4 regions of the Pelotomaculum schinkii genome follow, and region 1 is predicted to be linked to each of the others. Evidence: riboswitches for the same ligand, from Rfam matches in the RefSeq annotation. Region 1 holds a riboswitch; each other region holds the start of a gene.
The links. Region 1 has a riboswitch for molybdenum cofactor ahead of Psch_RS11045 (ABC transporter permease). Riboswitches for the same ligand answer to the same signal wherever they lie in the genome.

Region 1 (8,069 bases):
GGGCCTGACCGCATGGCTTAAGATAAAACCAAAGGTCTCGGGTGATACCTTTTTTTTGAAATAATCCAACAGGTTTGCACCAGGTGTGAAAGCTTGTCTGACAAAAGTTTCTCTGGCCGCGGCATCCTCCGGTAAAGCACTGAAAATTTCGCTAATATCACCCTCCAAGTCCGGTTTGTGTTTTACAGTGATGACGGAAACCTCTTTCAAGATATCAAAAAATATATCCGTATTTACCTGCGGCGGGCAGATCTTGATGAAAGGCGCATCATGTTCTCTGAGCGACTTCAATAAACCATCCTGTGGTCTAACAAGCTTAACGGCATCTTCAGGTAGAGCAATCTGCGTAAACTCCTTGTTGAAATCGATAAGCACTTGCTGAACCGTATAATCCGCCATTTTTCAACGCTCACTTTCTACAAAGATTCTATAATACGCAGGAGATATAATCAGGGGGGTGAGCTGGATACTTCAAACTGCTGTATATATTCAACAAAATTGTTATATTTCCTCCATGTTTATAGGAAAAAAGTAGAATTTCTTTTTTTTTCAACCCGGGTTTATCTGATATAATGATTCTATATCCTTACCACGGAGGGTCAACATGAAAATATTTGGATTTTACATATTATTAACCTTGCTCACCCGCAACCCCTTGTTAGCTCTTGTTGTCATGCTGCTGATTCTTTTCCTTGTAGAAAGGCGTTTTATTGGCTTATTACCTGATTTTACCGCCTCCTGGAGGAGGTCCAACAGAGTGCGGGAACTACAGAGAGAAGTAAGGGTCAATCCCGCCAACGCTGAAGCCTACCTGGAGCTCGGCGAATCCTTCCTGCAGAAGGGGCAATATGAGCAGGCTTTATCATATTTAAATAGAGCGGCTGACAAGATGGAGGACCACCCCTTATTTCATTTTTACCGTGGGGCCTCGTATTATCAACTTGGCCGGATCGAGGAGGGCAGGGCTGAGATTGAAAAAGCGGTTGTCATCAACCCAAAGATAAGTTTCGGTGAACCATACCTGTATCTGGCAAGAATTTACCTCCAACAAAGTCAGGACGGTGCAAAGATTGATAATCTTTACCAACAGTTGCTGCAATACGGATCACCCAAAATCCACTACTTGGCGGGCAGTTTGTTTTTAAATTACAACGACAAGGAGAAAGCCCGCCGTTTGTTCAGAGAGACGATAGAAAATTATCAGGCCTGCAGAGGTTCTTTGCGCCGTCTGTATAGAAGGTGGGCGCTACTGTCAAAAGTAGGCCTTTTCTACAGCAAGTGAACCTCCCTGGTACTGGACTATTTTGCAAAGTTCCTCTGCTGAGCATTGCTCTGCTAATAAATGCGGGTGCGAATTCATTCGTACATGGCCCATAAAAAAGCAGAATTAATAAGGTGAGCAGAAATCCCTTAAACTGCTTCACTGCGCAAGTGCGATTGAAACCGCACCCACAAAAAGACTTGGACAAAGCAGGATTCATATTATTATCTCTTCTGCAAGTTTTGTGCCAGCGGCATGTGTTATGGGGCTGACTTGCATCCATGTTTGAAAGCTTATCCCAAGGCGCCCGGCCTTGGGTTTATTTCTGCATAAAACTCATGAAATTGTCCATACTCAAATTTTATAGAGCAACAAAAGACATTAAAGGAACGGAGGATCATGAATGCGGGTAACCTTTCCCCATATGGGGAACATGCATATTCCTTTAAAGGCAATGCTGAAGCGCCTGGGCTTGGATGTTGTGGTACCGCCGCCTTCCAGTAAAAAAACTTTGAGTCTTGGGGTGAAGCATGGTCCTGAATTTGCCTGCCTGCCCTTGAAATTAAACCTTGGCAACTTTATAGAGGCTGGTGAACTGGGCGCCGATACCGTGATCATGGGCGGCGGCTGCGGACCGTGCCGCTTTGGCTATTACGCCCAGATTGAACATGCAATATTAAAGGATATCGGTCGAGATATGGATTTTATTGTGCTTGAACCGCCTGACCGCCATATTACCGAATTACTGGCAAAAATAAAACGAATCGCAGGAAAGAAGTCTTGGTGGGATATTTTCCAGGCGGTTCGCTTTGGCTACAGGAAAGCAAAGGCGGTCGACGACGTTGAAAGGGCGTCTTTCCAACTGCGGCCTCGTGAAACAGTGGTTGGAGCAACGGACGCAGCTTACCGGAAGGCACTGGCCCTGATTGATGGCGCCTGTACCTGGGATGGTTTAAATTACGCGGTGGAAAAAGCCGGAGATGCGCTCAGGGAGGTAATGGTTGACGATAAGAAAACAGTCTTAAAAATTGGCCTTGTCGGGGAGATTTACACCCTGTTGGAGCCTTTTTCGAACCAGAACCTGGAGCGCAGCCTGGGCACTTTGGGGGTTGAAGTGGATCGTTCTATTTACTTAAGTGAATGGGTAAACAACCATCTCTTTGGAGGATTATTGAAAGGCGAAAGACGGAGAAACGAGGTTTGCGCATCGGCTCATCCATATCTGCGGCATTTCGTCGGCGGGCATGGCCAGGAAACAATAGGGTCTGCGGTCCTTTATGCAAAGGCCGGTTATAACGGACTAATCCAGGTGTTTCCATTTACCTGCATGCCCGAAATCGTAGCTGAAAGCATACTGCCTGATGTCAGTTGCGACTTGAATATTCCTTCCCTGACACTGATCATGGATGAGCACTCCGGTGAAGCGGGTATACAAACCCGGCTTGAAGCTTTTGTCGACTTGCTGGAACAGAAAAGGGAAATTGCCTTCAGAGAGCGAAGCGTGGGGTAAGAACCAACCATGATTTTCATCACATGATACCGATGAAAATGCACACTGGGGAGTGACAATGGGGGGGATATCGTCATTTGTCTCACCTGTCTCAAGAATATTGCTCGAAAAGGCTTGACTTGCGGGCTTGGGGTTATCCGGAGCGAACGAAGCACCTGGGTGCGTTCCTTAGCGCGTGCGTTGCATAAAAGTCAAAGCTTAAATAGCGCGTAGCTACCGGATGGCTGTCAGTAGATGCGGTCGGCAAGAGGCTCATGTTTCACAAATGGAGAATTGCGAAGAGAGCGGAGGATAACCCCAAGCCCACTACCCCAAAGGCTTTTCGAGAACCAGTTAACAATGACCTTTACCATAGCGACACACTAACATTTATATTAAGTTGCAAAACTATGGTTCATATTAATTCGCAACCATTGTATATTGTGTTTGAAGAAGGATTATCTTGCTGTTGTATGTATAGAAAACGGGGACTTTGCCGGTTAGTACCGGGAGTCCCCGTTTTTTTTATGTGAGTCTTTTGTTTTAACGTACAATCATGGCCACGTAGCTTACGATCAGAAGGGCGACAATGTTGACCACTTTAATCATCGGGTTGATGGCCGGGCCGGCGGTGTCTTTGGCGGGGTCACCTACAGTATCCCCGGTCACTGCCGCAGCGTGGGCAAAGCTACCCTTGCCGCCGAAATTGCCGTCTTCGATGTATTTCTTGGCATTGTCCCAGGCGCCGCCGCCGGCGGTCAGCATCACGGCCAGGAAGAGACCGGTGATAATTACGCCCATCAGCATGCCGCCGAGAGCTTTTGCTCCCAATAGAAAGCCGACCAGAATGGGGACCACAACCGGGATCAGGCCGGGCAGCATCATTTCCTTGATGGCCCGCTTGGTTACAATGTCAACACAGCGGCCGTATTCCGGCCTGGCTTTGCCTTCCATGATGCCTGTTATTTCCCTGAACTGGCGGCGCACTTCGTTGACCACCTCGTTGGCGGCCCTGCCGACAGCGCCCATGGCCAGTGAGGAGAAGAGGAAGGGCAGCGCTCCGCCAATTAAAAGACCGGCCAGAACCCAGGGGTCCTCGATATTGAAGCTGAGCGCCTCGCCCCTGAACCTGGTGATTTCCTGGGTGTAGGAGGAAAACAACACAATGGCAGCCAGACCGGCGGAGCCGATGGCATAACCCTTGGTTACCGCTTTGGTGGTATTGCCCACCGCGTCAAGCGGGTCGGTAATGTTGCGAATTTCAGGCGGCAGTTCCGCCATCTCGGCAATGCCGCCGGCGTTGTCGGTAATGGGGCCGTAAGAGTCAATGGCTACGACTATACCGGTCATGGAAAGCATGGCCATTGAAGCAATACCGACTCCGTAGATGCCGCCAATAAGGTACGATAGCACAATACCGGCGACGATGGCGATGGCCGGTGAGACGCTGGCCTCCATACCTACCGATAAACCGCTGATGATGTTGGTCGCATGGCCGGATTCCGAGGCCTTGGCGATTGTCTTAACTGGCTTGTAGCGCGTTGAGGTATAGTAATCGGTAAGGAAAACGATGATTAGCGTCACTGCCACGCCCACAATTGCCGCATAGAAATACTGCGGGGTACCGAAGAAATAGGTGGTGGCGGGGTAAAAGCCGATAAGAGAGATAATTGCCGCGGCAAATAAGCCCTTGTACAGCGCGGACATGATTTCCCCGCCCTGGCTCATGCGAACAAAGAAGACGCCGATAATACTGGCGATGATGGCAATAGCGCCAAGCACCAGAGGGTATACCACGTAATGCTCGTTGCCGGGGAAGAATATCTGTCCCAGCAGCATGGCTCCGATGGCTGTAATGGCGTAGGTTTCAAAAAGGTCGGCAGCCATACCGGCGCAGTCACCTACGTTGTCACCCACGTTGTCGGCTATAACAGCCGGGTTGCGCGGGTCGTCTTCCGGAATACCGGCTTCCACTTTGCCGACCAGGTCCGCCCCGACATCGGCGCTTTTGGTATAAATACCGCCGCCCAGACGGGCGAAAACGCTGATTAGACTGCCTCCGAAGCCCAGCCCGATCAGGTAGGTCGGGTCTCTAAAAAGAATATACATGCCTGCCACGCCCAATAGCCCCAGACTGACACACATGAGGCCGGTTACAGAGCCGCCTTTAAAGGCCAAAGCCAGTGCGGCAGGCAGACCTTTCTTAGCTGCTTCACAAACCCTGAGGTTACTCTTTACCGAGACGGTCATGCCTACGTATCCGCAGAGAGCCGAGAAGACAGCTCCGATGATGAAGCCCAAAGTAGTAATCCAGCCCAAACCGAAAAAGAGTAAGACGGCGATGATAATGCCGACCACCGCGATGGTTTTGTACTGACGGGTCAGGTAAGCCATGGCGCCTTCCTGGATAGCCTCCGAAATCTCGATCATGCGTTTATTGCCTTGCGGTTGTTTTAAAATCCAGGATGCAAGATATAATGCGAAAAGAATACCGAGCAATGACGCATACACTGCATAAATAGAAAACCCACTAAACAAAATCCAAACACCACCTTACGAAACCTTAATTTTAAATATAATGAGCGGCAAGCTGACTTTAAAATATGCTGCTACCACCTCCTGCGCAAAATGATGGCCCTTATTTGCCGCCATTACCTCCCAGACAGATTTTTTCATCTGAAGAGGGGGCCTTCAAAAAATAAACCGGGTACTGTAATGGAAATAAGAAAAAACTATTAATTGAAATTATACCCCTTTTTTTACCAAACAATCCATTTTATTATCTATAATAGTCTGGTAGAGGTCTTGAAAAATAAAAAAACCAGGCAATACAAATTTTTGTAATGTCTTGAACTTATACTATTATAGCTTTTTAAACTAAATTTGCCAAACCCTATTTTTATTAGATATTTATTGACTTTATAAATTCCAGTAAATAAAATGATAAAAGAAGCGAAGGAGTCGCTTTATGTTGAAAAATGATTACGCTTTTGTAGATACTAGAGAGCCTTTTATTTTTCAATAGACTTGATCTGTATATGAGTTCTCCGAGCCTGCTTACCTGGGACTTGGTAGTTATGGTTAATGGGCCGGAAGGGTGTGTATGGGAAACCTGCGCACCTCCCACTGCGGAAAGGAGAACACTACCTGATTACCACACACGGTAGATGATGCTTTTCGCATAACCTGCCGTTTTTTATTGGTCGGGTGTAATAGCCTAACAACTATTTACGAAAAAGACCATGAAAAGGTGGTAACTGATATGGAGATTATCTGGCAAGGGATAATTAAGGCCAGCGAAATGCTCTTGCAGGGAAACCGTGAAATCATGCAGATTACCGTGCTGACTATTAAGGTTTCAGGTCTTGCTACCCTGATCAGCGTTATAATCGGGCTCCCTGTAGGTGTATTTTTAGCTTTATCCGTTTTCCCGGGGCGGAGGCTCTTGGTCAGCCTGGTTAATTTCGGGATGGGCCTGCCGCCGGTTGTGGTGGGACTATGGGTGAGTATTTTCCTCTGGCGGAACGGGCCGCTGGGATTCCTCCACCTGATGTATACGCCAACGGCTATAGTACTGGCCCAGGCCATTATTGCCTCACCTATTGTAATAGGCTTTACCATCGCCGCCATCCAGCAGTTAAATCCCAAAATAAGGCTGCAGATAATAGCCCTGGGGGCCACCTGGTGGCAGACCCTTCTGTTCCTGGTGCGCGAAGCCAGGATGGGGCTTCTGGCGGCAGTGATGGCCGGTTTTGGAGGAGTTATCTCTGAAGTGGGGGCCTCCATGATGGTCGGAGGCAACATCAAGGGAGAAACTGCGGTCTTGACTACTGCGACAGTATTGGAAGTCTCCAAGGGCAACCTGGATGTGGCCATAGCTATCAGCGTGATCCTCCTGATACTTGCCTACGGTGTCACTTTATTTCTCACCATCCAACAACAGAAGAGGCCTGTATGAGCAGTAATACTATTATAGAAGTAAAAAATTTAAACCTGACCAAAGGGAGAAAAAAAATTCTTGACATTGAATACTTCTCTCTTGAGGAAGGAGAAGCGGTAGCCCTGATTGGCCCAAACGGGGCCGGCAAGAGTACCTTTATGCAGGTGCTGATGCTTTTGCAACGACCTACCGGAGGAGAGTTGTTCTTTAAAGGGGACAGGGTGGATTGGAAAAAACCTATCGCTTACCGCCGCCGCATGGCCATGGTATTCCAGGAGCCACTGCTTTTGGATACCACTGTTTATCATAACGTGGCCTCCGGATTGAAGCTCAGGGGTTTTAAAGTGGATACCATCCCGGCCAGGGTAAATGAATGGCTGGGGCGCCTGGGAATTTCCCACCTTGCCGGACGCCAGGCGCGCTACCTTTCCGGCGGCGAGTCCCAGCGGGTGAGCCTGGCCAGAGCGCTGGTCTTAGAGCCGGAGGTCCTTTTCCTGGACGAGCCTTTTGTGGCGCTGGATGTTCCGACCAGGGCCGCTCTGACCGCCGAACTCGCCCGCATCTTACGGGATACTCGCATAACGAGCGTGTTTGTGACCCATGATTATAGTGAGGTGCCCCTACTGGCCGAGACCGTGACGGTCCTGGAGCAGGGGAGGATTATCCAACAAGCTTCTCCCAGAGAGATTATGACCAGACCGACCAGCCGTACCGTAGCCTCTCTGGTAGGGGTTGAAAACATGATCCCAGGTAAGGTGGTAGGGACTCAGGATGGGGTAGTGTTTGTGCAGGCCGGACCTCATCGCATTAAGTCTATAGCGGCTGTCCCGGTCGGAACTAATGTTCTAATCCTGTTACGGCCGGAAGACATCAGAATTTTTAAAGGTGTATCCCGTCATGGGGATAATAGTTTTGGCGGCAAAGTTTCCGAGCTTTTGCCACACAACTACCTGTATAAAGCCGTAATTGACTGTGGTTTTCCGCTAATCGCCTTTGTGAACCCGGAACAGGTTATGGGTGGAGAAGTGCTGGCTGATAATGAAATTACCGTCCAGTTCAGTCCGGATAAAGTACACCTGATTGGACAGTACGATTAATATAAAAAATGGGACGCTAGCGCGGGCGCCACACGTATCATGAAAATACCAGCCGATGTAGGCGCCATTTCAATCGCACACGGCGCGCCAGCGCCGAACTTGGGCATATAATGTAGCCTTTGTGCGAATGAATTCGCACCTGCATTTTCAGAATAGCGCATGCAAAAGGCTCCGGTTCCCGGAGCCTTGTTTTTATTGTATAGGAAATTATGCTTTTCGAAGTTTGTGGATAAGTGTAGAATTATGGTATGGAAGCAAATGGTAGAGAGCAGATAGAGACAA
Region 2 (8,069 bases), on a different contig from region 1:
GAATGTTTACCAACTAACATTTATCGCGGGATATAGATGGATACCTGAACCAGAAGAATATCGGAGGGGCGCTTCCTGTGACATTTGTTTAAGCTGCTGCCGCAAACAAAACAAGCCCCACTTCGCCGTCGCAAGACCGTCCCTCCAACATCTTGACACACTTTAACCGCCACCCATGAGACGGTATATTTCTATTAAATCTCCGTCTGATAAAACTTTATCTTTTACGACTTTCCCGTTGACAACCTTGAACCCTATATGATTTCTATTTTTACTGAATAACTGCTGAACTAATTCCTCTAATGTAATGGCAGCACGCAGCTTTAATGGAAATTCCTTACCTGATTCAAATCCTTCAACATGTTCCGAAGGAGTCACATATGACTTGAATTTAACCGTAATTGGACTGGCAGGTTCAGAACCCACATTCATTCTCCTCCCTGCAATTCATTCAATGCACACATCAAGGGCGACGGTCAATGACCTCACCCTTTGATGTTTACACCTGTAGATTAATAATGTTAACTTGTTGATTGGATGCTAATTGCTTAGAAAGGTATCGCTTGACTTAATTCTTCATCCGTAATGTCAAACACGGCGCCGCTTGACGGAAGAACTTCAGTCCTAATGAATTCAGGGACATCGACTTTGGGCACACCAGCTGCCTCATTGAATTTTTTCTCCAGCGCTATCGCTTCGACGCCCAGGCCCATCAATCTATCGACAGTCCATTCACCACCGAATTTGCCTGCGAACATATTAACTAGCGCCAGCAGGTACGGTTCTTCTGTGGTGCAGAAAGTATTAAACAGACACATACCCGTGCAATCATTCATGCAAAAAGCTACCTGCAGCATGGTTGATAATTCAACCTGGCCTGCCTTATCGTATGGATTAACTTGTTCAACGGTACCAAGCGAGTTGCCGCAGGTATGGTCGGCTCCCTGCTGAGCAGTGGCATAAGTGACTCCTGTTCCTTTTAAGCTCCTTGGATCATAGGCGGCAAAGCTTTGCCCTTTGGAAACCGGAATTCTCTTTACACCGAGGCGCTTACCAACAGCCAGCGCGCCGTTGCCGATGATATTGCCGAATTCTGTGCCGTCCGCTATTTCCTGGACCAGCTTAATTGCTGCTTCATCATCGCCCCAGGCGATTTTCCCAGACTCCATCGCAACAGCTATGGCTGCACCCGTATCCATGGTATCAATACCAATGTCGTCGCACATGCGGTCAATCTTGGCAACCGTGTCCAGGTTGGATATTAAACAGTTAGAACCAACCAGACCGATGGTCTCGTATTCCAGGCCTGAGGTAAGGTATTTGCCGTCCGGGCCGTGGTAAACATTGGAGCAATGGATGATGCAGCCGGGCTGGCAGGCGTGACCGGTCCGGCCGCCTCTTTCACTGCAGTTTTTAGCCAGGGTTTCGCCGCTGATGTTTTCTGCTTGATCCCATCTGCCGTCGCTGAAGTTTTTCGTCGGCAGGGCGCCCAGAGCGTTGACACCCATGACTCCGGCTGCTGTGCCCATGGCTGGATAACCGCCTCCGGAAATGGGATGTCCTTTAATACCTTCAACGAATTTCCGATTAGCTTCCATGAACTTTTCTTTGTCGGCATACTCGGCCTCAAGTTTAGCGCCTTCCGTATCCAAGACGATGGCCTTGATCCTCTTGGAACCCATGACCGCTCCGACACCACCCCGGCCGGCGGCGCGGGCGGTATGGCCGCTGGGATCGCTTACCTGGACTGAAGCCATTTTATAGCCTCTTTCGCCGGCTGGGCCTATGGCCATAACACTTACCTTGTTACCATAATCTTGCATTAACCTTTCAGCTGTGGCATAGGTGCCCAAACCCACATATTTATCGCCCGGCAGCAATACCGCGCCGTCTTTGTTCACTTTTAAAATATACCAGGCATCTCCAGCGGGTGCGTTTTCAATAATAATGCATTTAAGCGCCAATCTGGCAAAGGCCGCGCCTGCGGTGCCGCCGGCATTGGCTTCTTTAGCCCCTCCTGTCAGCGGACTTTTGCAGCCGACTGAGATCCTGCCACTGGCCGGGGCAGCCGTGCCGTTTAAAAGCCCTACGCATACTATAAGTTTGTTGCCGGTGCCCAATGCGTCACAGGTGGGGTCTACTTCGTCGGTTAGAATCTTATCAATAAGACCGCGGCCGCCATACAACTCCAGGTCTTTTCTTTCTTCATAAACGACTGTCTTTGAATCCATTTTTACTCTGATAAATTTATCAGCCATTGAAATCGCAGTACCTCCTTTTTAAAAATTCCATCTGAAATCATGTTTGATGAAATCAATATTTCCTTTCCAAGAAGGGAGGCACAAACGTTTCCATTTATACCTAGCGGTTAACAACCATGGCAATTGCTGTAGGCTGTTTAACTCGGAAATAATTGTTCACTTAAATATGCTTTTATGCAGATACTCCTTCTTTTGCGGGCACGGTCTTAATCCAGGGCGGCCCGAGGGAAACGACTTCTTTGCCATAAGCGGTATTGATTATGGTTGCAATGATAATCCAAATTAATGAAATAACGGCAATAATCTCAACCCAACCGGCTACTTTAGTTAAAACCGGCATGCCGAGAAGGTTGCCAAAGCCCATGAGTCCGAAGAAGATGACTGTAATGACAAAGAAAAGTCCGGGGACAAAGCCTGCTCTCATGGGAAGTCCAATTAGACCCAGCAAAATGATGCCCATGCTCAAAAACACCCAGCCGTCTACTAAGGAGGTATCCTGTGGTCCAACGTTTAAGAACTTAAACATAAAGGAGATGGCTCCATAGAACATAAAGGCGCTGAAGGCTAAAGTTATGTTGCCGTTGACGACATCACCGCGCTTGAGTTCAATGGCTCCGGCAATAAACTGCACGATACTGCCTACCAAACCCAGCGGCACAAGTATGATGAGGGCTGAAGCCGGAGCAATGCCAATTAGTACTGGTAGAAGGGCGCACAGGTAAAAAACCATTACGATTAAACCCGCCGGATTGGCAGTTGCATAATTATCAGACATCCAAATAACCTCCTAACTATTTTAAACATTAAGACAATTAGACAAATAACGTTCTCCTACACACCATACAAACCAGGGATGTACTGCCTCCAGGGTATACAGGGTGTATCATTTTTTAATTACCTGTACACTCAGGAAAAACCACAAAATTTTGTTATAGCTCTTTAGCGGCTTTTCTGCAAAGCATGAGATTTAGTTATTTAAATTTATGCTCATCATAATCGCCATATATGCACTGTAAGGATGTACGGTCAGCGGGTGGTACAGGGTTGCATATTGACGATGGTGGTTTTGCAAACCTGTGCCACCCCAATTAACCGCTAAAGACCAACTGCTTTTTACGGATAGAACTTTTATTTTTTGTAAATATTCTTTAAAATCCCAAGCGCTTCAGCAGCAGTAATCTTTCTGGGCTGGAAAAGCTGGAATATATCCGCTTCAATTACCTTTGCAGCTTCCTCGAACTTGCTTTCATCGTAAGGGAACTCAGTGGCAGGTTTTAACCCTAACGTGTTGTCTCTGAAATCAATGAAAGCGTCTCTTGCTTTCGCACCGATTTCTTTCGATGTTTCCTTACCTGTAAACCTTACTCCCAAACATTCAGCTACATACTTGATCTTTTCAGGCACTACTTCCGCATTATATTCCATTGTCCAAGGTTCTGCATATGCAACAGAGTGTCCGTGAGGCACATCAAAGAATCCGCCTAGTGTTTGTCCGACTGAGTGTCCGGTGTTAGCGTGAGGGTAAGCTAACATCCAGCCTGCCATTGCTGCTGCTATACTCATCTTGCTTCTTGCTTTTAAATTGCCCGGATCATGAACGCATATCGGCAAATACTTCGCAATAGTAGCAATATTCATTTCACAGATCAGATCAGTCAGATCATTCGCAAGTGTTGAAGTATAGGATTCTATAGCGTGGGTGAAGGCGTCCATTCCCGTAGATGCTGTCAATTGAGCAGGTAACTTGGTCAATATAGCGGGATCAATAATTGCGTATTCCGATCCGCAGTTATAGGCAAGAATCGTATACTTTTGATGATCAGGGCCCATAATAATCATCCCGTCAGATAATTCGCTGCCTGTTCCTGCAGTAGTGGGTATCAAGACGCAGTTAGGTGAAAATACAATCTTTTCCGGATGCGCTACATAGTCCAGGATTTTCCCTTCATTAAATCTCAAGACGTTTACAGCCTTAGCGCTGTCCATTACGCTTCCGCCGCCGAGACCTACTACGCAATCACATTTTTCTTTCTTACAAATCTCGCTGGCCTTCTCAATAAATTCCGTCGGCGCATTCGGCAGTACTTCATCAAAGGTAACGTATTCCATATTTCTTTCTTTCAAGCCCGCTACTGCTTGATCGAGAATACCCATATTTACCATGCTCTTATCTGTTACAATCATCGGCTTCTTAGCGCCCAAATACTCTATTAATTCGCCTAACTGAGCTATGCTGCCCGGTTGAATGAGTATACGACTCCTCTGGAAAAGTTGAAAATCTAACATGATACTTCCTCCTTTTGTTATTTCACTAATCAAATTTTTGTGTCAAGCAATACACCATAAATATCCTTTTCAATCCCTGCACACCTGTCAAGCCTTGGACCTTTTTTTTAGAAGAACTCAAATCCCGCTACGTCACGCAATCAAAAACGAGGCTGTTTTTAGAAGGTTTTGTATTTCCCCCTTTTTATGGATTTTATATGACGTCACGATAATGTATAGAAGCAAAGCTCATGCCAGCCAAGGTTATTTTTCTGAAATATATTTACCAAATGTGTCTATCTTTAAAAAAAATTTTGATTATTATGTGAACCGTTATGAAATAAGGCTCTAAGGCTTGTTCAGCACCCGCTATAGTTACTGCCGTTTTTGTTTTCACTTATAATGAATGGGATTAGTTACATGTGTACTTACGAAAAACCTCATTGCAAATGAAAGTCAACTGTTTAATATTTGGACACTAAGTAACATTTATAATCATCTGTACATTTACTCTCCGTCACTTCCCCAAAGCATTAAAAATTAGTCTTCTAAAAAAATTCAGGGCCGGCGTTTGAACATACCGGCCCTGAATTTAATCTGGGTTTATATAGATATACACATCTACTTTTCAAACCGCAGCGCTTCAATGGGATCCAATCCCGCAGCCTTCTTCGCAGGATAATAGCCGAAGAAAATTCCGATTGCCGCGGAAAAACCCGCGGAGATTACTATTGAGTACGCCTTGACCGACATCGTCATACCGGCCACCATGGCAATGATTTTAGACCCGGCTACACCCAGGAGAATCCCTATAATCCCCCCTGACAGACACAGCACCAGCGCCTCCACCAGAAACTGGTTGAGGATATCGCTTTCACTTGCCCCGACCGCCATGCGCAAACCAATCTCCCTGGTTCTTTCAGTTACAGAAACCAGCATGATATTCATGATCCCGATACCGCCCACCAGCAGTGATATGGAAGCCACACCGGCCAGAAAGAGCGTCAATATGGCAGAGGTGCTCTCAACCGTTTCAAGTACGGAAGCCAGGTTGCGCACGTTAAAATCATCAGAGGCAGTCCCTTCCAAGCGGTGCCGCTGCCTTAAAAGGCTTTCTATATTACTCTGGACGGCAGCCATGTTCTCCGCCTTATCGACCTGAACATCGACTAGACGGACACTCTTTACACCCAATAGTTTTATTTGTGCAGTGGTGATAGGAATATATATAACATCATCCTGATCCTGACCGCCCATGGAGGAGCCTTTGGAGGCAAGGGTACCTACAACGGTAAAGCTTATTTTATCAATTCTAATTTTTGTGCCTATCGGATCTTCTCCGGAGGGGTAAAGGTTGTCTACCACCGTTTTGCCCAGAACTGCCACCGGCGCGATGTTCGTTACATCATCATCGGTAATAAATGACCCTGCGCTGATTGTCCAGTTTTTGATCGACAGCAATTCGGGGGTGGTTCCGTTGTAAGTAGATGTCCAGGTTTGGTTGTTGTACCCGATGGTGGCGCTTGAACTTAGCTCAGGCGCCACATAGAGCGCCGAATCTATTTCAGCGATTGCTTCAGCGTCTTCCAGGGTAAGGGTTGCGACACTACCCCCGGAGCCCCTGACCGGCCCCTGCCCGGTTCCGGGATAAACCATCAATAGATTGGAGCCCATGCTCGAAATCTGATCCTGTACTTTTTGGGTGACGCCCTGCCCCACGGCAATCATAATAATAACAGCCGCAACCCCGATAATGATGCCAAGCATGGTCAGGGAAGCCCTTAACTTATTTGCCTTGATCCCGTTAGCGGCCACCTCAAAGTTGTTGGCGAGATTCATAGTCCCACCTCCGCTTCTACCGGAAATGCCGCCAGATCCGCAGCGGCATTCCTCTGGCTTAATACCGGAGCGTCGTTGATAATGTGACCATCCTTGATCATAACTAAACGCCGGCAGTAAAGTGAGATTTCCTGATCATGGGTAACTACCACCACGGTTATCCCTTTTTCTTGATTCAGCCTCTGCATAACCCCAATAATCTCTATGCTTGTTTTTGAATCCAGGGCTCCGGTGGGTTCATCCGCCAGGATCAAAGAAGGGTTGTTTACCAGAGAACGGGCAATGGCGACTCTTTGCTGCTGACCTCCTGACATCTGGTTGGGATAGTGGTTAAAATATTTTGAGAGGCCGACCCATCTCAAGGCATCTTTGGCCCTGGCTGCCATTTCTTTCTTATCTACTCCGGCATAGATCATGGGTAGTTGAACATTAGCGCCTACGGTCATCCTGCCCAAAAGGTTGAAACCCTGAAACACAAAACCAAGCTTTCTTTTACGGATGTCAGCCAACTGACTCTTATCTAATTCGGATACATTCTCACCATCGATACAATATGTACCTTCAGTAGGCTTATCCAGGCAGCCCAAAATATTTAACAGCGTGCTCTTGCCAGATCCGGAGGAACCCATTATCGCAACCATTTCTCCCTGCTTGATGGTTAAATCTATACCCCGCAAAGCGAAGACCTTGTTTTCCCCCATATCATATATTTTCTTAATGCCTTTTAGTTCAATAGTAGTTTTATCCGGCATACGGCACCACCATTCAATAATAGATTACTCACATCGTAAGCGGCGTCAACGGAGGATGTATGACAGAAGCCAAAATGGTCTTCAGATTAGTTTGACAGATTGCTGATTAGGGTCCTCCCGGGGGTGGGCCACCGCCCATCATGCCGCCGCCCTGGTTACTCCTGGTACTGCTATTAGAAGTAGAAGTTGAAGTTGAAGTTGAAGTCTGGCTGAGAGAGCCAACTACAACTGTTTCTCCTTCGTTAAGGCCGTTTACAACTTCATAATTGCTTAAGTCTGACATTCCCAGGGTCACCTGTCTCGGTTCCGGTTGTCCTGACTGGCCCATCACCAAAATCGTCGATTGCTGATCCTTGGAACTTGTTGCAGCGCCGGCAGCCCCATTACTGCTACTGCTACCGCTAGCGGCGCCTGCGCCTGCACCGCTGGTTTGTTTATTATTTTGAATTTGGCTGTTGCCGCCTTCAATATTTGCCGGTTTTGCGGCCCCGCTCTGACCTAGTGTGTTGAGGTAATTTGCAGCATAGGTTACGGCCGCTTTGGAAATGATGAGGGTATTTTCTTGTCTTTCAACAATGATGGTTACGTCTGCAGGCATCCCCGCTTTTAACCCCTGCTGGTTATCATCAATTTGGATGATAACATCATAAAGCTGGACGTTGGACGACGTATATGCCTGCGGGGCTACACTGCTGATCTGACCTGTAAAGGTTGTATTGGGAAAGGAATTAACTGTAAATTCAACCTTTTGGCCAACCTGTGTCTTGCCGATGTCTGCTTCATTCACCTGTGCGGTTACCTGCAAAGCCTCCGAGATAACAACCATGAACCCGCTGGACCCGCTGGTGCTGTTGTTGTTGGCCGTAGCCCGTTGCCCTACTGCGCCGTTTATCTCACTAACGATACCATTAATGGGGCTTGTCATCGTGGCTCCTGTCAAATCAATTCTAGC
Region 3 (8,069 bases), on a different contig from region 1:
CATTTAGACAGGGCTGATCACAAATTTTAGAAACAATGCCCGGAAAGAGGACCTTGTCCCTGTACATGGTGTATGCGCTATTAAAATTTCCCTTTTGCAATTTAGTGTTCAACATAACGACATCCAGGTCCAGCGGACAGACACACCGGCAGGGAGGTTTTTCCCCGTTGCAACAATCCTTTACATATTTGTCCATGTCTTTGGACAATATCCTGCCGCTGGCCGGCGCATTGAGTAAGCCTTCCAGTAATTTCGCATCGCTATTACCCATAATAGATAATTCTCCTTTTACCGGGGGCGTAATAAAGCAAAGGCATCAGTGTTCACCGCAGCAGTTTTTTGTTTCATCGGTATCCGACTCACTGGGGCAGCCTGTGCCGCCGATGCAATCGGTTATTAAATCCAGCATACTCTCACAGTTTAGCGCATCTGTAACGGAGAGCCCACTTCCAAGTGATCGGGTCACATGATTGTCCGCCAATATCTCAAAGGGTATTTTCTCAATTTCACCACAAATCACCAACTCGCAATCCCTGTCTACAATTTTTTCTGCCAGTTCTGTGTTTTCCACGTCACCCTCACTTTTTTCAATCGCCTCAACAATGCATTGCTTATCCATGTCCACAATTAATAGCCACCGGGCATCAGCAAATTTCTCTGAGACCTTGCTATTGCCACCACAGCCATCCGACATTACTGCGATTTTCACTTTTCACTCCTCCTGTTTGCCATTTATTGGTAGTGCTGCAGCCATATGGCTGCAGCACTACCGCCGGCAATTACTATTATCATTTGTTTAAATGGAATTCAGGCTCACATCGCGCCCTAAAGAGCCATGTCGGGACCTGTAGATTCAACCGGATTTTCCGCGATATCATCAAGCGCTTCAAAGAGGTCGGAGCCGAGGAAGTATTTTTCAGGTTTAAGCTCTTTTCCTTGCGCCTTTGCTTCCATGGCTGCTTTCACTTTATCCGGAGTGGCGGGGAGATCGTAAATTCTTACGCCGGCGGCATTATTGATAGCGTTAATTACTGCCACATGGCCTGCAGACTGGAATCCTTCGCAACAACCGACCGAGCCAAAGGGAGCGGTTTTTCTGGGGGAAGGGACGCTTTCCAGATATATATCATCAGGAATATCGTCCGCATACAGGAAGCCGCACCGCACAAGGCTGCTGTATTTATTATTGTCAATGTACTTTTCCGAAAGCGCAAAACCGATGGAGTGGGTCAGGGCGCCGTATGCCTGCCCTTCAACCGCTTGGATACTGCCTATAGCGCCGATGTCATAGATCATTTTCATGGCCACGACTTTTGTTTTACCTGTGGCGACTTCCACTTCAACTTCCGCAAGGAAAACGGCGTAATTGTAAACAGGAGTGGGATCGCCGACGCCTGTGTTCGGATCAAGGTCGACAGTGATATCAGTGGTATCAAATACTCCAAGATATTTAGTCGGGATTCCTTCGGCAACCATTTCCGCATGGGTGCGGTAAGTGCCATCATCTTTACGCATCGCGTTAAGCAGTTTCTTCGCTGCATTAATGGTAGCATTGCCTGCCATATAATGTGAACGGTTGGCTCCGGCAGGACCTGTTTGCGGACACTGTGCCGTATCGTTTTGCACCAGTTTGATTTGCCTGTAGTCGAGATTCAATTCTCTCAAGCTTTCATGGGTAAGGACCAGTGTACCCACATCGCCGCCCTGACCCTGGTCTTCCCAGGTATTGTAATGGGTGATCGTACCGTCTTCATTCAGCTCAAGAGCAACTTCCGCATGGTCCGCCGGCCCCCCGGTAACATTGTAACCGCCGAAAGCAAGACCTACGCCACGTTTCTTTTCAGGCGTGCTCTGGGCTTCCGCCCTGGCCTTAGCCTCTTCGTATAGGGGACGGAGCCTGTCCATAAGTGTGGTAAAGGGATATTCTTTAAATGGATAACTGTTGATGTTGGTATCCCCCGGCCTTGCCAGGTTTATATACCTGAATTCAAAAGGATCGATACCGGCTTTTTCCGCCAGCATATCAACTATTGCTTCAGACATGGTGTAAGCCTGTGAATTGCCATAGGAACGATAAGCGGTACCAAAAGTCTGGTTAGAGAAACCTACTCTGGCCAAAGCTCTTACATTGGGGATGTTATAACTAAAGCCTGCAAAACGAATGGCTTTTGATGCAAGAATGGCAGCCATTTCAGTATAAGCGCCATGGTCATAGGCAAAATCAAATTCAAAACCGGTAATTTTTCCGTTTTTGTCACAACCCATTCTGGCGTTGGAGTAATGGGCGGCGCGTTTGCCAGAAAAGGCATTGTGTTCCGCATAGCTCATGGTCAGGGTGACCGGGGCTCCATCAAGGGCCAGGGTGCAGGCCGCCGCTAGAGCGGAGCTGGCTGGAGATATACTAGAACCAAAGCTGGCGCCCGTCGGATTTTCGATAACCCTGATCTTACCATCAGGCAGTCCCAGGCCTGGTGCAAGTGTGATGAGCGGGAAGAGGAGAGCAAGTGTTTTGTTATGAATACATACGTTACCGTCTTCATCGATATAAGCCTGGGTAACATCCGGCTCCATGATGAGGTGAGGCTGGCTGGTACTATAGAAACTGCCTTCAACAACATAATCGGATTCAGCCAGAACATCACGGGTATCTTCACCTTTGAAAAGAGGCATTCTCAGATACTCATTGGGTATACCTTCATGAATTTCTGTTGCCCCAGGGGCAACGGCATCCAGATAGCTCATGTAGGCCGGCAATTCCTCCAAATCAAGTTTAACCTTTTTCGCTGCGGCACGGGCGCGTTCTTCCGTTTCCGCCGCTACAACGGCGACTACATCGCCATATCTGAATACTTTCGTATCCGCGATAATAGGACGCTCAAAGCCATCGGCTTTAGAGCGGGGATGGGCTACCGGCAGCATAATCCTGTTGGTCCCTTTGATATCTTTGGAGGTGATCACTTTTACCACGCCGGGCATTTTTTCCGCTTCAGAACAATCAATACCTTTAATAACGGCATGGTTCAAGCCAGGCTGTACAATGGCCAGGTGCAAGGTGCCGGGCGGCATTTTCAGCTTGATATCGTCGCCGTAATCGCACAAACCGGTAACTTTGGCAAGCGCGGCCGGGCGCGGGACGTTCGTGCCGTAAATACGTCCATCCGGGGGAGCCTTGAAGGTAATGTCTTCCATAGTGGCTTCGCCACGCATGACTTTGGCCGCTTCCATAACCGCGTCAACAAGCGGTTTCCACCCCGTGCAGCGGCAGGCATTGCGGTGCACCGTGAACCAATGGCGCACCTCTTCTCTTGTGGGATTCGGATTTTGATCTAGAAGCCCCTTTGCAGATACGATAAACCCGGGGGAACAAAAGCCGCATTGCACACCACCGTAAGTAATCCAGGCCTGTTGCAGCGGATGCAAATTGGTTGGAGTGCCAATTCCTTCAATGGTTACTATTTTACTAAAATCAGGAACGTCTTTAATTTTCTTGATACACGAGCGTACAACTTCACCTTCCAATATAACACTGCAAACACCGCATTGTCCAGTTTTGCAACCTAACTTCACCCCCGTCAGGCCAACTCTTCTGAGCACATCCGCCAGAGTGTCTTTCTCAGGATCACAAACCATCATTCTGTCTGCTCCGTTTAAGTTCAACCAAATTTTCCTTAAAGCCATAAATTCTCCCCCTTTCATTTTTTGCACTTTGCAGTTGGTGTACTTACGACTTTAATTAAGAATAACTTGAACATTCATAAAATAATTGGATATTTCGGCGAAACCAACTTATGGCTACCACCCATAGAAAGGGGTTTGATATCTGTCAGATTTAAAAATAAAGAAACCGTCCCTAACCTGTTGCCGGTTAATGGGCGGTTTATAAATATCACGCATGAAAAAGCATAACAAAACCTGTCTTTTTTGCCGGCAATTTTACAGTGCTGCTTGTGAATAATCTTCGGCGCCAGTATTACAAACATTAATCGCAGTTTTATTTGTTCTATTTTTATACAATAAATTCATATATATATTTCTAAACCTGGAAGGTGAAGTCATGGAAAAACCTTTGAATTCGTTGATAAAGTGAGATTGATCAAAGTAGCCTAACTCATTTACTATATCAGGAACACCCTGCCAGTCCTCCTGCATAACCATTCTTAGCGCGTTTTGGAAGCGAACAATACGGCTATAGTGTTTAATGGACACACCATAAGTCCTTTTAAAATTTTGCCTGCAATATCTTTCAGAATAACCGGTCTCTCTTTCAATATCTTCAAGTTTAATATTTCCGCGCGATAAGCAGATAAGGATAGCGCAGTATTCTGTGAAATCGGGGAAATATGTCTCATCTATCAAGTTAGACATGGCATAGTTCTGGAAAAGCTTTATCCGCTCATTCATGCTATCTTTCATAGCAATTTTTTCAATAATGGATGAATTAACAAAAACATCTTCCAGTTTTAATACGTTGTTTTTTAGATCACCCAAGCGGGCCTTGATATTTTTTATGCCTACCACAGAATAGGGCTTAAAACCAAAATAAGTCGTATTTGGCTCAAGCATGATTTTCGCCCATCCTTCATGTATGCCCCATATCAATGCAGCTGGATTGTTGGGGTTGCACTTAAAGATTATATTCACACAAGCATCCGGTACGATACCGATAAAATCATCCTGTGTATCCCTCGTAGTAAACTGATAGTATACGGCATTATTTTTTATGCAGATAGGATTCCAATTTACTAATTTTTCCCGGTAATTATACATAGCGGAACTAAGCCAAGGCTGGTGGGGCGGCGGTATCGCGCGTAATTGGGCGTTAATATTTTTATACTCCATAGAATCAACAACCCTCCTGTCCATCAATTACCCCTGGCAAGGGCTTTCTTTGGTGTTTCCTGTCCATCAGCCAACTGCCTGCATCTTAGTTTTTGTTGCGGTTGTCCCGGATAATTCGCTTTGCCGGTTTCCAGAGTTCCGGTGATGTATCTATTTGAACTGGCGCCAAGATTAAATTTCCCTTCTTGATGTTTCTGGAAAGCACAGGAACAGAAAATAGCGCTTTTTCAACCAATCCCGGTATTTCTTCAGCAGCCCAGGCGGCTGCCAGTACTCTGACAGCCAATCTGTCCCTGCCGTTTTCCGGCAGTAAAGATGCCTCAAAGTCCACAACACCGTTTACTGCAAAAAGGACCTCGTCCAGTATGGACAAACTAAGCAGCTCGCCCCCCGTTAAGGTGATTCTGCCCTGAACCCGGTCCCGCACGCAAGACATACGCTTCAGCACCGTACCGCAGGGGCAGGGTTCGGGCATAAACCGGGCAATATCTCCGGTACGGTAACGGATCAGGGGCATACCCCGGCGGGTTAGCGTTGTGAAAACCACTTCCCCTTCTTCCCCTTCCGGTAAAACTTCGCCGGTCAAGGGATTGATTATTTCAAAAAGCAAATCCGCCTCCCGCAGGTGATAGCCTGCCCGCGCTTCACACTCGACGCCGCCCCCCAGGCCCATTTCAGTCATGCCATAATGGTTGAAAACACGGCAGCCCCATGTTTCCTCCAAAAACCTTACAATCGCGCCGGGAACGTGGTCCGTACTCAGCAGCAGGCTTTTCAACCTGATCTGGTGTTTTCTTTTGTCAGACTGCCGGCAGCGGGCGAGTGCCAATACTTGAGTCGGAATCCCGACTAGGGAGTCAACCTGTTCCACGGCCATAATCTCCAAGACAGCCTCCGGGTCCCGGACCACCCCGTAGGGAACGGGTTTCACCTGCATGCGGCGCAAACCATCAGCCAGCAGGTCACCCACACTGCCGGGCGAGTATCCGGGCAGCAGGATTAACACCTTGTCGCCCGGCTGAACCAGGGTGGACATACCATGCTGAAAAAAGTCCCTGGTCAGTTCCTGATCCGCGGCTGTAAAATATATTCTCTTGGGCAGGCCGGTGGTGCCGGAAGTGTCCAGGGTTACCACCCGGTTAATCTGATCCTGTGAAACACAAAGCAGTTGCAGCGGGTTTTGTCTGATATCCGCAGGAGTAGTAAAAGGTAATCCGCCAAGATCCTTTAAGGACTGGAATTTATCTATGCCGCACCGCGCCAAACGGCGCCGGTAAAAGGGGCTCTTGTCGCGAGCGAGGGTCAGAGTCTCCCTTAGTTGCTGAATTTGATAAGTCTCTATGATGGAGCGGGTTAACTTGCCCAAACTGCCATTGTGCCCTTCTATCTTCGCGAGTATCCAGCTTTCCAGAGGTGTTTTTTTGTACAATTTGCCGACCGCCTCTACAAGGTCATATTGTGATGCATGCCATGGCATCTTTTTTATAGACGTCCAGTTCAAAGGACATCTATAATAAAAATGCAGTTACCCCTGTAGGAAACTGCATTACTAAAAAGGATATATCTATATTATTATATAGAATATATACTTATAAGTATTTCCTTTCCAACAGGAGGCGCAAATGTTTCCAGCTACACCCTAACGGTTAACAACCATGGCAATCGCTGTAGGTTGGTTAACTCGGAAATAAATATTCATTATTTAAATAAATGAAAAATCCTTTTGCTATTTATATTTTACACACTAGCAAAGTATATGCCAATAAACGGACTCACTCCCACAATCCCAAAACATATCTACTTTTTGATGAATTTTTATAGACCCGTCCCTGACTGGTTAACAGTACAGGATATTTTTTGTGTCTAATTTTTGTACATATTTTTGAGGTTTTTAATTATTGAACAGCAACACAATAAATCCCAATTTTTTTAAAGCAGTTCAAAGCAATACTTCTTCAATCAACAAAAATGCATTTTTTATCTGGAATCGGCAGCATCAATCAAATGTATGAAAAGGGCTTACTTCCCTCATCCGGGAGGTAAGCCCTTCTCGTGGCAATCTAGCCAATTTTATGTTTACTAAAAAGCATTTTCAGTTTCTTACTACTATTAATTTTATTATATAATGTTGTCCTGCTAATTCCTAAACGCTCAGCAGTCTTACTTAGATTGCCGTTTTCCTCACTTAATAGCAGCTCAATAACTATTTCCTCACTCATTTTCATTAAATTATTGGATCCATTTTTTGTGTTTTCGATTACCCTTATTTTATTCTTCAGAGTCTTGTAATTATAGGCTTTAACTATTTTCTCAGGAAGATCACAGAGAGATATTTTTGTCCTGCCACTTAATAAAACTATAGCTCTTTCAATTACATTCCTTAATTCCCGTATATTGCCACGCCAGGAATAGCAGGTAAGCGCCTCAAAAAACTCGTTATCAATTTCTTTCACATGCAAATTGTATTCTTTACTAAATATATCAATGAAATGTTTTGCCAATATGGGGATGTCGTCATCTCTTTCGCGCAAAGACGGTAATTTTAGTGTAATTATGCCGATTCGGTAATACAAATCCTCTCGAAAATTACCCTCATCAGCTTCCTGCAACAAATCTTTTTTTGTTCCCGAGATAAGCCTAATATCTATAGGTATCTCTTTAATCCCACCAATTCTACATATTTTATTAGTGGAAAGAACACGCAATAATTTAATCTGAATATTTAGAGGCATACTTTCAATTTCATCAAGAAACAGGGTTCCGCCGCAGGCTACCTCCAACTTGCCTGGCTTGCCATTTTTAGAAGCTCCGGTAAAAGCGCCGGACTCATAACCAAATAATTCACTTTCCACCAAATCATGCGGTAAAGCGCCACAATTAATTGCAACAAAAGGGTTAATTTTTCTTGGACTCTCATTATGAATAGCCTGAGCAAACAACTCTTTGCCAGTACCACTTTCCCCAAATATTAAAACTGGTGAAGAAGATTTTGCAACTATTTTAGCCTGGTTTTTTACATCTATTAGATTATGACTTTTTCCAATGATGTCATTAAATGTATAATCAGCCTCATTTCCCTGCAGGGTATTATTAGCATTTTTCGCATTTTCTATAAAAATTATTTTCTCTTCGTTACTGGTATGGTTAAGTATTTTCTTTGTTGATACGAAAAAACGTTTTTTTCGACCATTGACATCTAAATATATTTCTTTTTTATGTCCGGAATCATT
Region 4 (8,069 bases), on a different contig from region 1:
GCTAATACACACCAATAATTTTGTTTTCCCGGTCACTTTAAGCAGGTAGACTAGTTCTTTACTATCGCAAAACTTATACCTGATTAGACCGAATGCAATATAAAAATTTTTCTATTTTAAGCTAAAGCCGTTAGTTTTAAAGGTTTATATACCCCATGACGGCAATTCCAGGATTTATTTTTTTAGTTTGCTCTTCAGGTTCATTGCGGAGAATGGCATATTTTTTGCGTTCAAAACTAGCGACTTTGGTATTGGTGCAGAGTACAGGGTTGGCCAGCCTACAAAACCAATAACAATCAAATAATTTATTCAAGAAGGTGAGGACAAAATGGCACCCAAGTTTATGACTGCAGAGGAAGCAGTAAATTTAATCAAAACGGGGGATACAGTTGCTAGCGTCGGTTTTTTGGGAAGTTTGTTCCCGGAAGAATTGGTTATCGCATTGGAAAATCGTTTTTTAAATACCAGCACACCTCAAGATTTAACGCTCCTTTATGCGGCGGCCCAAGGCGATGGCAAAGACCGCGGGCTTAACCACCTGGCTCATGAAGGTCTGGTAAAACGGGTCATAGGCGGCCATTGGAACCTGCAGCCCAAGATGGGGAAATTGGCTATTGAAAATAAAATCGAAGCCTATAACCTGCCTCAAGGTACTTTAGCTCAACTATTCCGGGAAATAGCAGCCGGGAGGCCGGGCGTCATCACTCACGTCGGGTTGGGAACTTTTGTCGACCCACGAGTAGAGGGTGGCAAGCTGAATGAGATTACCAAAGAAGACCTTGTTGAAGTTATTACGGTTGGAGGTAAAGAGAAACTTTTCTACCCCTCGCTACCTATTAATATGGCTTTAATTCGTGCCACCAGTTCCGACGAATTAGGTAATCTAAGCCTTGAAAAGGAAGCTACTACATTAGAAATCCTGTCTATAGCTCAAGCAGCTCGCAATAGCGGGGGCATTGTTATCGCCCAGGTGGAACGAATCGCGGCGGCCGGAAGTATTGATCCCCGTCTGGTAAAAGTACCCGGCATTTTAGTCGATGTTGTTGTTACCGCTCAACCCCAAAACCACCATCAGACCTTTGGTGCAATATATAATCCCTCCTACAATGGCGAAATCCATATACCTTTAACCCAATTACCTCAATCACCCCTCGATGAACGTAAAGTAATCGCGAGGCGGTCAGCCTTTGAACTTCATCCTGATTCTATTGTCAACCTTGGGATCGGTATCCCTGAAGTAATTGCTTCTGTAGCCGCTGAAGAAGGAATAGCTGATTTTATGACCCTAACCGTAGAGGCTGGACCTGTAGGCGGGGTCCCTGCCGGGGGTTCTAATTTTGGCGCAACCACCAACCCCTATTGCATTTTAGACCAACCTTATCAATTTGATTTTTACGATGGAGGCGGTGTAGATATTGCCTTCCTGGGCATGGCGGAGATGGACAGCGAGGGTAATATCAATGTCAGTAAATTTGGGCCACGTATTACAGGTTGCGGCGGCTTTATCAACATCACTCAGAATGCCAAAAAAGTGGTATTTTGCGGTACGTTTAAAGCTGGGAAGTTAAAAGTTGGTTTTGACGGGGGTAAGCTAAATATTATTAACGAAGGTAAAGTAATGAAACTGGTGCCAAAAGTTGAACAGATTACTTTTAGCGGTTCCTACGCCCGCCAGACTGGTCAAAAGGTGCTTTATGTAACCGAAAGGGCAACCTTTGAGTTGACAGCGGAAGGTGTCATGCTTACTGAAATAGCGCCGGGGATTGATCTTGAGCGTGATGTGCTACAGCAAATGGCCTTTAAACCATTAATTTCGCCCTCATTACGAACCATGGATAATAGAATCTTCCTTATTGCCCCCATGGGAATAAAACATAATCAATAATCCGAAGATTAAGGAGTAAAATCATGCCCACCGTGCCTGTTACCGCTGGCGAGGTCAATGAGGCGAACAAGGTTGCAAAGACTGTCTTCCCTGTATGGTTAACTACACCCTCAGGGAAAGAGTTAATATTTAAATTTAAGGCTATCCTGGACAACTATTTGGAAGAATTGACCTTACTCTTGGCAGAAGAACTGGGGAAAAATCTTGAAGAAGCCGGCGGAGACACTCTTAAGGCCATTGAAGTTATAAAACAATCTTTGACCAAACCAAGCCGGGTATATCATTGGGGAGTCTGAAATATTGGGGCGGTTAATGTGTGCATATCCGTTCCCATCTCTGATTTTCCATAAGATATAATCAAATAAAGCTTATTTTTGGCAATAGCATTAAAAGACAACTAATCTAAATAAGCTGCCCTATTATCATAAACCTGCGCCAAAATTTTTAATCTGATTTAGGCGTGGGTTTTTTTGCCCTTATTATTGCTCCAGCGCTAGTAGTTCTTATGAAAAAATTTCCTTTACGTAAACTTTTCTCCGTGCTTCCATTAGTCTGGAATTTTTCTTGTTTTTCGTAATCTAACAAAATGCATGAGATATCAAACCATATCTTGTTTCCTTTTCCGGCAACCCGGAAACAGAACAACAAATCAGCCCAAAATAAAATGGCATGATATTTGCTCTATTTAAAATCATAAAAATGCTCTGACAAAGGGGGGACAAAAATGACAACCTTCAAATTAAACATGGAACATACTGTATTTTATTGATTTTTGCAGTGAACTGTTAAAGTAACGGTATAAAAGTCGGGCTCGTAGACGAAGTAGAGGTTGCACTCAGGAAGCCAGTTTCAAGGTTGTGGATTTTTGACTAATAAAGGAGTGTTATGGATGTCAACGGCTTTTGGATATTGGGGTAAAGTACTTGAAATAGATCTAAAATCCCAAACAACTAAAGAGGTTCGTCTATAGACATATAAAACGTATAACTTAATATCATAAGTCCGAGTTTACAAGGCTGTCAACGAGAGTTAATGCCGAGTTAACCATTGGGTGAAAAGGGAAACTTTTTTGCCTCCCGTGTTTGGAAAGGGCTGGGTTAACAGTGTATCTACATAGATACAATTGTTTACTAATGCAAACTGTGTTTCTTTGCGTATTAACGGACTAAGGCCTTGTTTTAGTCCGTTTTTATTTTTTAAAAAACGAAAGGTGGTTAATCAATGGGTTTACAGAAGCTGTGGCTCAAAATCAATGGTGCTGACAGAATGGTCGTTTGCGACACTGAGGAGTCTCTTGCAAGAGTACTCAGACGGCAGGGACTGACTGGCGTCAAGGTGGGCTGCGATGCCGGCCAGTGTGGAACATGTTCAGTTATACTCAATGGCGAACTTGCCAGATCATGCGTCAAGCAAATGAAGACCATCGCTGATCGCTCTAAAATCACTACAATTGAGGGTATAGGTACACCTAACAATCTTGATCCGCTCCAGCAAGCGTGGATAACATATGGCGGAATACAGTGCGGTTTCTGCACACCGGGATTCATCGTTTCTGCAAAAGCGCTATTGGACAAGAACCCCAACCCAACAAGGCAAGAAGTACGTGCATGGTTCACGAAGAACAGGAACATCTGCCGCTGCACAGGTTACAAGCCTCTGGTAGATGCAACGATGGCAGCTGCAAAGGTAATGCGCGGTGAAGCAACGATGGATGATATAACTTATAAGGTTCCGGCCGACGGAAAAATATACGGTACGCGTTTCCCAAGACGCGAAAGCGGTATAGCCAGGGTAACCGGTCTTGCCAACTATGGTGATGACATGTCTCTGCAAATGCCTGAAGATACGCTGCATCTTGCATTGGTCATCCCTGATGTGGCACATGCCAAGATCAAGAGCGTGGACTATTCTGAAGCTCTCAAGATGACAGGAGTAGCGGGCGTGGTCACGGCTAAGGACGTAAAAGGCACCAACCGCATAGCATTTCCGATAGGACATCCGCGGGCTGAATGCACCGGCCTTGAACGCCCTATAATCTGCGATGAAAAAATATTTAAGATCGGTGATGTTGTTGCAGTAGTTGCTGCAGACACACGCGATCACGCACGCGCTGCAGCAAAGGCAGTCAAAGTGGATTACGAACAACTGCCGCAGTATCTGAATCAGCTTGAAGCGATAATGCCCGATTCTGTGCAGATTCATGAGGGTGCGAACAACATCTACCTCAAGTGGCCGCTCAAAAAGGGCGCAGATACAAAGGAAATAGTAGAGAAAGCCGAAAATGTCGTCGAAGGCAGCTTCTATACGCAGAGAGAACCTCACCTGGCGCTGGAGCCTGACTGTGCGCAGGCATATATAGGTGATGACGGCATGCTGACAATACAGTACAAGAGCCAGTTCCTTTATGGAAATATAAACATGATCGCTGCCGGCATCGGTGTACCGGCCGAAAATATCAGGATTATACAAAATGAAACAGGTGGATCATTCGGATATTCCGTTTCACCTGTAACGCCGGCATATGCAGCGGTTTGTGCTCTGGCGCTGGGCAGGCCGGTATCGATCGTACTGACTTATCCTGAACACCAGATAGTGACGGGCAAACGTTCGGCGTCAAATTCCAATGTGCGCCTTGCATGCGACAAAGACGGCAAGATAAAGGCTTTAGAATACAAGCTTTGCTATGAGACAGGCGCTTATGTCGAATATACGCAGATACTGCTGCTAAAATCCCTGGTGTGCATGGGCTTCCCCTACTATATCCCGAATATCCGCGGCGTGTCGATGGCGGCATTCTCGAATTTTAGCTATTGTACAACATACAGGGCGTTTTCATTTGTACAAGCGTTTACTGCTTCCGAATCTATCATTGACATGATGGCTGAGAAGCTGGGCATAGATCCGTTTGATTTCCGCTATAAGAATATTGCACGTCCTGGTGAGACCTCATCGACTGGCCATGAGTATAATGAATATTATTATCATGAAATGATGGATATGCTGCGGCCTAAATACGAAGAGGCTAAGAAAAGAGCGAAGGCTGAGAGCACTCTTGCGAAGAAGCGCGGCGTAGGCATATCGATTGGCGCATATATCCTCGGAGATCCTACCGACCATGCCAGTGTGGCCCTTGAATTATGCAAGGACGGCAGTTTCGTCAACCACAACACCTGGCAGGACGTGGGCCAACATGCTGAAGGCAGTTGCCTGATGCTCACATATGAAGCTCTCAGGCCTTTGAATGTTCCTTTGGAAAAGATCAGGCTCGAAGCGAACGACACCAAATATTCTCCTGACACAGGTTTGTCAGGCGGCAGCCGCATGCATTACTATGCCGGAGCTGCCACAATTGACGCAGCGAACAAACTGATGGATCTTATGCGCAAGAAAGACGGCACATACCGTACTTATGACGAGATGGTGGCCGAAGGCTTACCAACAATGGTAGAAGGTTATGCATCTTCACCCCAGGGAGTCACCAAGTTCCTCGATGCGAACACTGGTCAGGGATTTGCCTACCACGAGAAGCTCTACAGCATATACATGGCAGAAGTGGAAATTGACTCTGTCACCGGCAAGACGAAGGTGTTAAAGGCGACATGTGTGGCTGACATAGGCAAGATAGGTAACCTGCAGGGTGTTGAGGGCCAGGCATATGGCGGGATGTCACATTGTGTCGGCTTTGCGCTCAAGGAAGATTTCAGCGATCCCAAGAAGCACTCTACTCTTAGAGGTGCCGGAATACTCGAATGCGAAGAAATGCCGGATGAGATCGAGCTCATTTGGCATGACAGCGTCAGGAAATGGGGGCCTTTCGGTTCTGGCGGCTGTTCGGAGAACTTCCAGTCTTCCTTCCATGTAGCTATCATTAATGCCATCAATAATGCTGTCGGTGTGCGCATTTACGAACTCCCGGCCACGCCGGAGAAGGTCAAGGCAGCCATGGAAGCAAAAGCTACAGGCAAGGAGCTCAAACCCGAAAAATATTACCTTGGGTTGGACCTGTACGATGAGTTAGAGTATCTTGACGCACATCCTGTGCCGGACGAAGAGAACTTCTAAGCACAATGACACCAGCATGACCGTTCACAGAAATAAATTTGCCGGGCTACACCTGTTACAGGTGTAGTCCGCGCAATATTTATGAGGGATGATATGACAAAATTTGACTATGAAAACTTTGCCAAGGATTGCCTTCATGGAAAACTGCCTCCTTGCAGTGCGGCATGTCCATTGAACCTTGACGTGCGTGCATTTGCCGAACAGCTTCAGGCGGGCAATTTTACTGCTGCATATAAAATATTGAGGAATAAGGTCGTTTTTCCGGCGATAGTGTGCAGGGTATGTTCGCAGCTGTGCAGATCCCGTTGTGTGCGTGGAGGGCATGATGAGGCTATATCTCTCAGAATGTTGGAACTGGCCAGCGTGCGGTTTACCGATTCAGATGAACCGTTGCGGTTCAACCTGCCCAAAAAGAACAAGCGCATTGCCGTCATAGGCGGTGGGCTTGCAGGGCTCACCTGTGCTCTGCGATTGGGCGCAAGGTGCTACGACGTGACACTGTACGAGCGAAGCGGCAGAGTAGGCGGCCGTTTGTGGGACATGCTGGACCCCGGGGTGTTTTTGCCCGAGATTGAACGGCAGATGCAATATGTGCGCTGCAATATTGAATTGAACAGGGAAATAAACAGCTTGGAAGATATAGAGTTCGATGCCGCATATATAGCTACTGGAAAAGGCGGAGAGCATTTTGGCCTTCTGGATGGTATCGACGAAAAATCGTTTGGCACAGTACGCCCTGGTGTGTTTATTGGAGGCGGTGTGCTTGGCGCGGCTCCAGTCGAGGATATCGCGCAGGCCTCAGTAGTGGCGCACTCTATAGAAAAGTATGTAAAGATAGGCAGGATGGACGGCATGCCCGAGTCGTTCATGATCACAGAGACCAAGTTGAAAAAAGATCTGTCGAATGTTTCACCCGAGGCTGCAGTAAAGCCGCATCAAGGTGCCGCATATGACCGCGATGAGGCCGTTGCTGAAGCAAAGCGCTGCCTGCGCTGTAACTGTACGGAATGCAAGGAAGGCTGCGAGCTTTTCAGCTATTTCAGTAAACCGCCGCAATTGATGGTAGCGGAGGCCATAACTACGTTGTCTTCAAAGAGCGGGCTTACGCGCCAGCACTCCACCCGTACCATGTCTTCGTGCAATCTTTGCGGGCTGTGCGGCAAAGTATGTCCGCAGGGCATAGATATGGGTTCTTTCTTTTTTGATTTCAGGCATTTCAAGTTCGAGGACAAAGTTTACCCGCCTGCATTCCACGACTTTTTTATTCGGGACATGCTGTTTTCAAACAGTGCAGCGGCAGTTTTCAGGCTTGCTCCAGGACATACGGCTGCCCGATATATGTTCTTCCCGGGTTGTCAGCTTGGAGCGAGCGACCCCCGATATGTGACACGATCCTACGAGTATCTGCTCGAAATATTTCCGGATACGGCAATAATGATTGGTTGTTGCGGCGCGCCAGCCGATTGGGGTGCGGACAGGGAGTTGAACGATAGTGTCATAGCTGGCATAAAAGAAAAATGGGATTCTTTCGGACGACCGGCAATCATATTTTCCTGCCCGACATGCCAACTGCAGCTGCAAAAATTCCTTCACGAGGCAAACGGTATTTCTCTTTACGAGGTGATGGCCGAAAAAGGATTACCCGGGGGAAAAACAGAGCCGGGCAGGAAAAGCATGTGTGTCTTCGACCCCTGCGCAAGCAGAAATAATGTATCTATGCAAAGAAGTGTGCGCCGTATGGCATACATGTCTGGTGCTAATATTGAGGAACTGCAGTTTCACGGAGAAAAAGCGCAGTGCTGCGGCTGGGGCGGGCATATAGCCAAAGCTAACCGGAATTTAGAGGAACGCATAGTCCAAAACAGGATAAATGCAAGCGAAAACCCGTATATAACCTATTGCACAAACTGCCGTGACACGTTTGTACGGGAGGGCAAAGAGTGTGTGCATATATTGGACATAGTGTTCGGACTGAACGGAGGCGGTTTTGCTCCGCCATCACTGGGGACCCGCAGAAAAAACAGGTTGATTGCCAGAAACATGCTTTTAGAGCATGTCTTTGGCGAAACATCAGAGGAAATAAAAGAAGATGGATTCTCGATGAAAATTGTAATATCACCTC

Region 2: it holds a riboswitch for molybdenum cofactor, as region 1 does, so the genes downstream of both, Psch_RS10505 (aldehyde ferredoxin oxidoreductase C-terminal domain-containing protein) here and Psch_RS11045 (ABC transporter permease) in region 1, are expected to answer to the same signal.
Region 3: it holds a riboswitch for molybdenum cofactor, as region 1 does, so the genes downstream of both, Psch_RS10490 (DVU_1553 family AMP-dependent CoA ligase) here and Psch_RS11045 (ABC transporter permease) in region 1, are expected to answer to the same signal.
Region 4: it holds a riboswitch for molybdenum cofactor, as region 1 does, so the genes downstream of both, Psch_RS18720 (molybdopterin-dependent oxidoreductase) here and Psch_RS11045 (ABC transporter permease) in region 1, are expected to answer to the same signal.

Annotation. Positions count from the first base shown of each region.
Region 1 is NZ_QFGA01000002.1:6,312-14,380, reverse strand. Features, by position in the region: gene Psch_RS11065 (formate dehydrogenase accessory protein FdhE) at 1-399, opposite strand, end outside; gene Psch_RS11060 (tetratricopeptide repeat protein) at 605-1,282, shown strand; gene Psch_RS11055 (CoA protein activase) at 1,665-2,771, shown strand; gene Psch_RS11050 (sodium-translocating pyrophosphatase) at 3,294-5,288, opposite strand; molybdenum cofactor riboswitch at 5,785-5,905, shown strand; gene Psch_RS11045 (ABC transporter permease) at 6,013-6,708, shown strand; gene Psch_RS11040 (ABC transporter ATP-binding protein) at 6,705-7,787, shown strand; gene Psch_RS11035 (IS91 family transposase) at 8,036-8,069, shown strand, end outside.
Region 2 is NZ_QFGA01000001.1:2,260,734-2,268,802, forward strand. Features, by position in the region: gene Psch_RS10500 (ubiquitin family protein) at 163-426, opposite strand; gene Psch_RS10505 (aldehyde ferredoxin oxidoreductase C-terminal domain-containing protein) at 549-2,258, opposite strand; molybdenum cofactor riboswitch at 2,305-2,421, opposite strand; gene Psch_RS10510 (acetate uptake transporter family protein) at 2,434-3,036, opposite strand; gene Psch_RS10515 (iron-containing alcohol dehydrogenase) at 3,390-4,547, opposite strand; gene Psch_RS10520 (ABC transporter permease) at 5,148-6,365, opposite strand; gene Psch_RS10525 (ABC transporter ATP-binding protein) at 6,362-7,117, opposite strand; gene Psch_RS10530 (HlyD family secretion protein) at 7,224-8,069, opposite strand, start outside.
Region 3 is NZ_QFGA01000001.1:2,251,429-2,259,497, forward strand. Features, by position in the region: gene Psch_RS10470 (pyridine nucleotide-disulfide oxidoreductase/dicluster-binding protein) at 1-271, opposite strand, end outside; gene Psch_RS10475 (NifB/NifX family molybdenum-iron cluster-binding protein) at 317-709, opposite strand; gene Psch_RS10480 (molybdopterin-dependent oxidoreductase) at 826-3,678, opposite strand; gene Psch_RS10485 (helix-turn-helix transcriptional regulator) at 3,934-4,839, opposite strand; gene Psch_RS10490 (DVU_1553 family AMP-dependent CoA ligase) at 4,925-6,268, opposite strand; molybdenum cofactor riboswitch at 6,423-6,538, opposite strand; gene Psch_RS10495 (sigma-54 interaction domain-containing protein) at 6,900-8,069, opposite strand, start outside.
Region 4 is NZ_QFGA01000003.1:506,048-514,116, reverse strand. Features, by position in the region: gene Psch_RS18730 (acyl CoA:acetate/3-ketoacid CoA transferase) at 329-1,885, shown strand; gene Psch_RS18725 (aldehyde dehydrogenase family protein) at 1,909-2,181, shown strand; molybdenum cofactor riboswitch at 2,874-2,994, shown strand; gene Psch_RS18720 (molybdopterin-dependent oxidoreductase) at 3,107-5,947, shown strand; gene Psch_RS18715 (pyridine nucleotide-disulfide oxidoreductase/dicluster-binding protein) at 6,041-8,069, shown strand, end outside.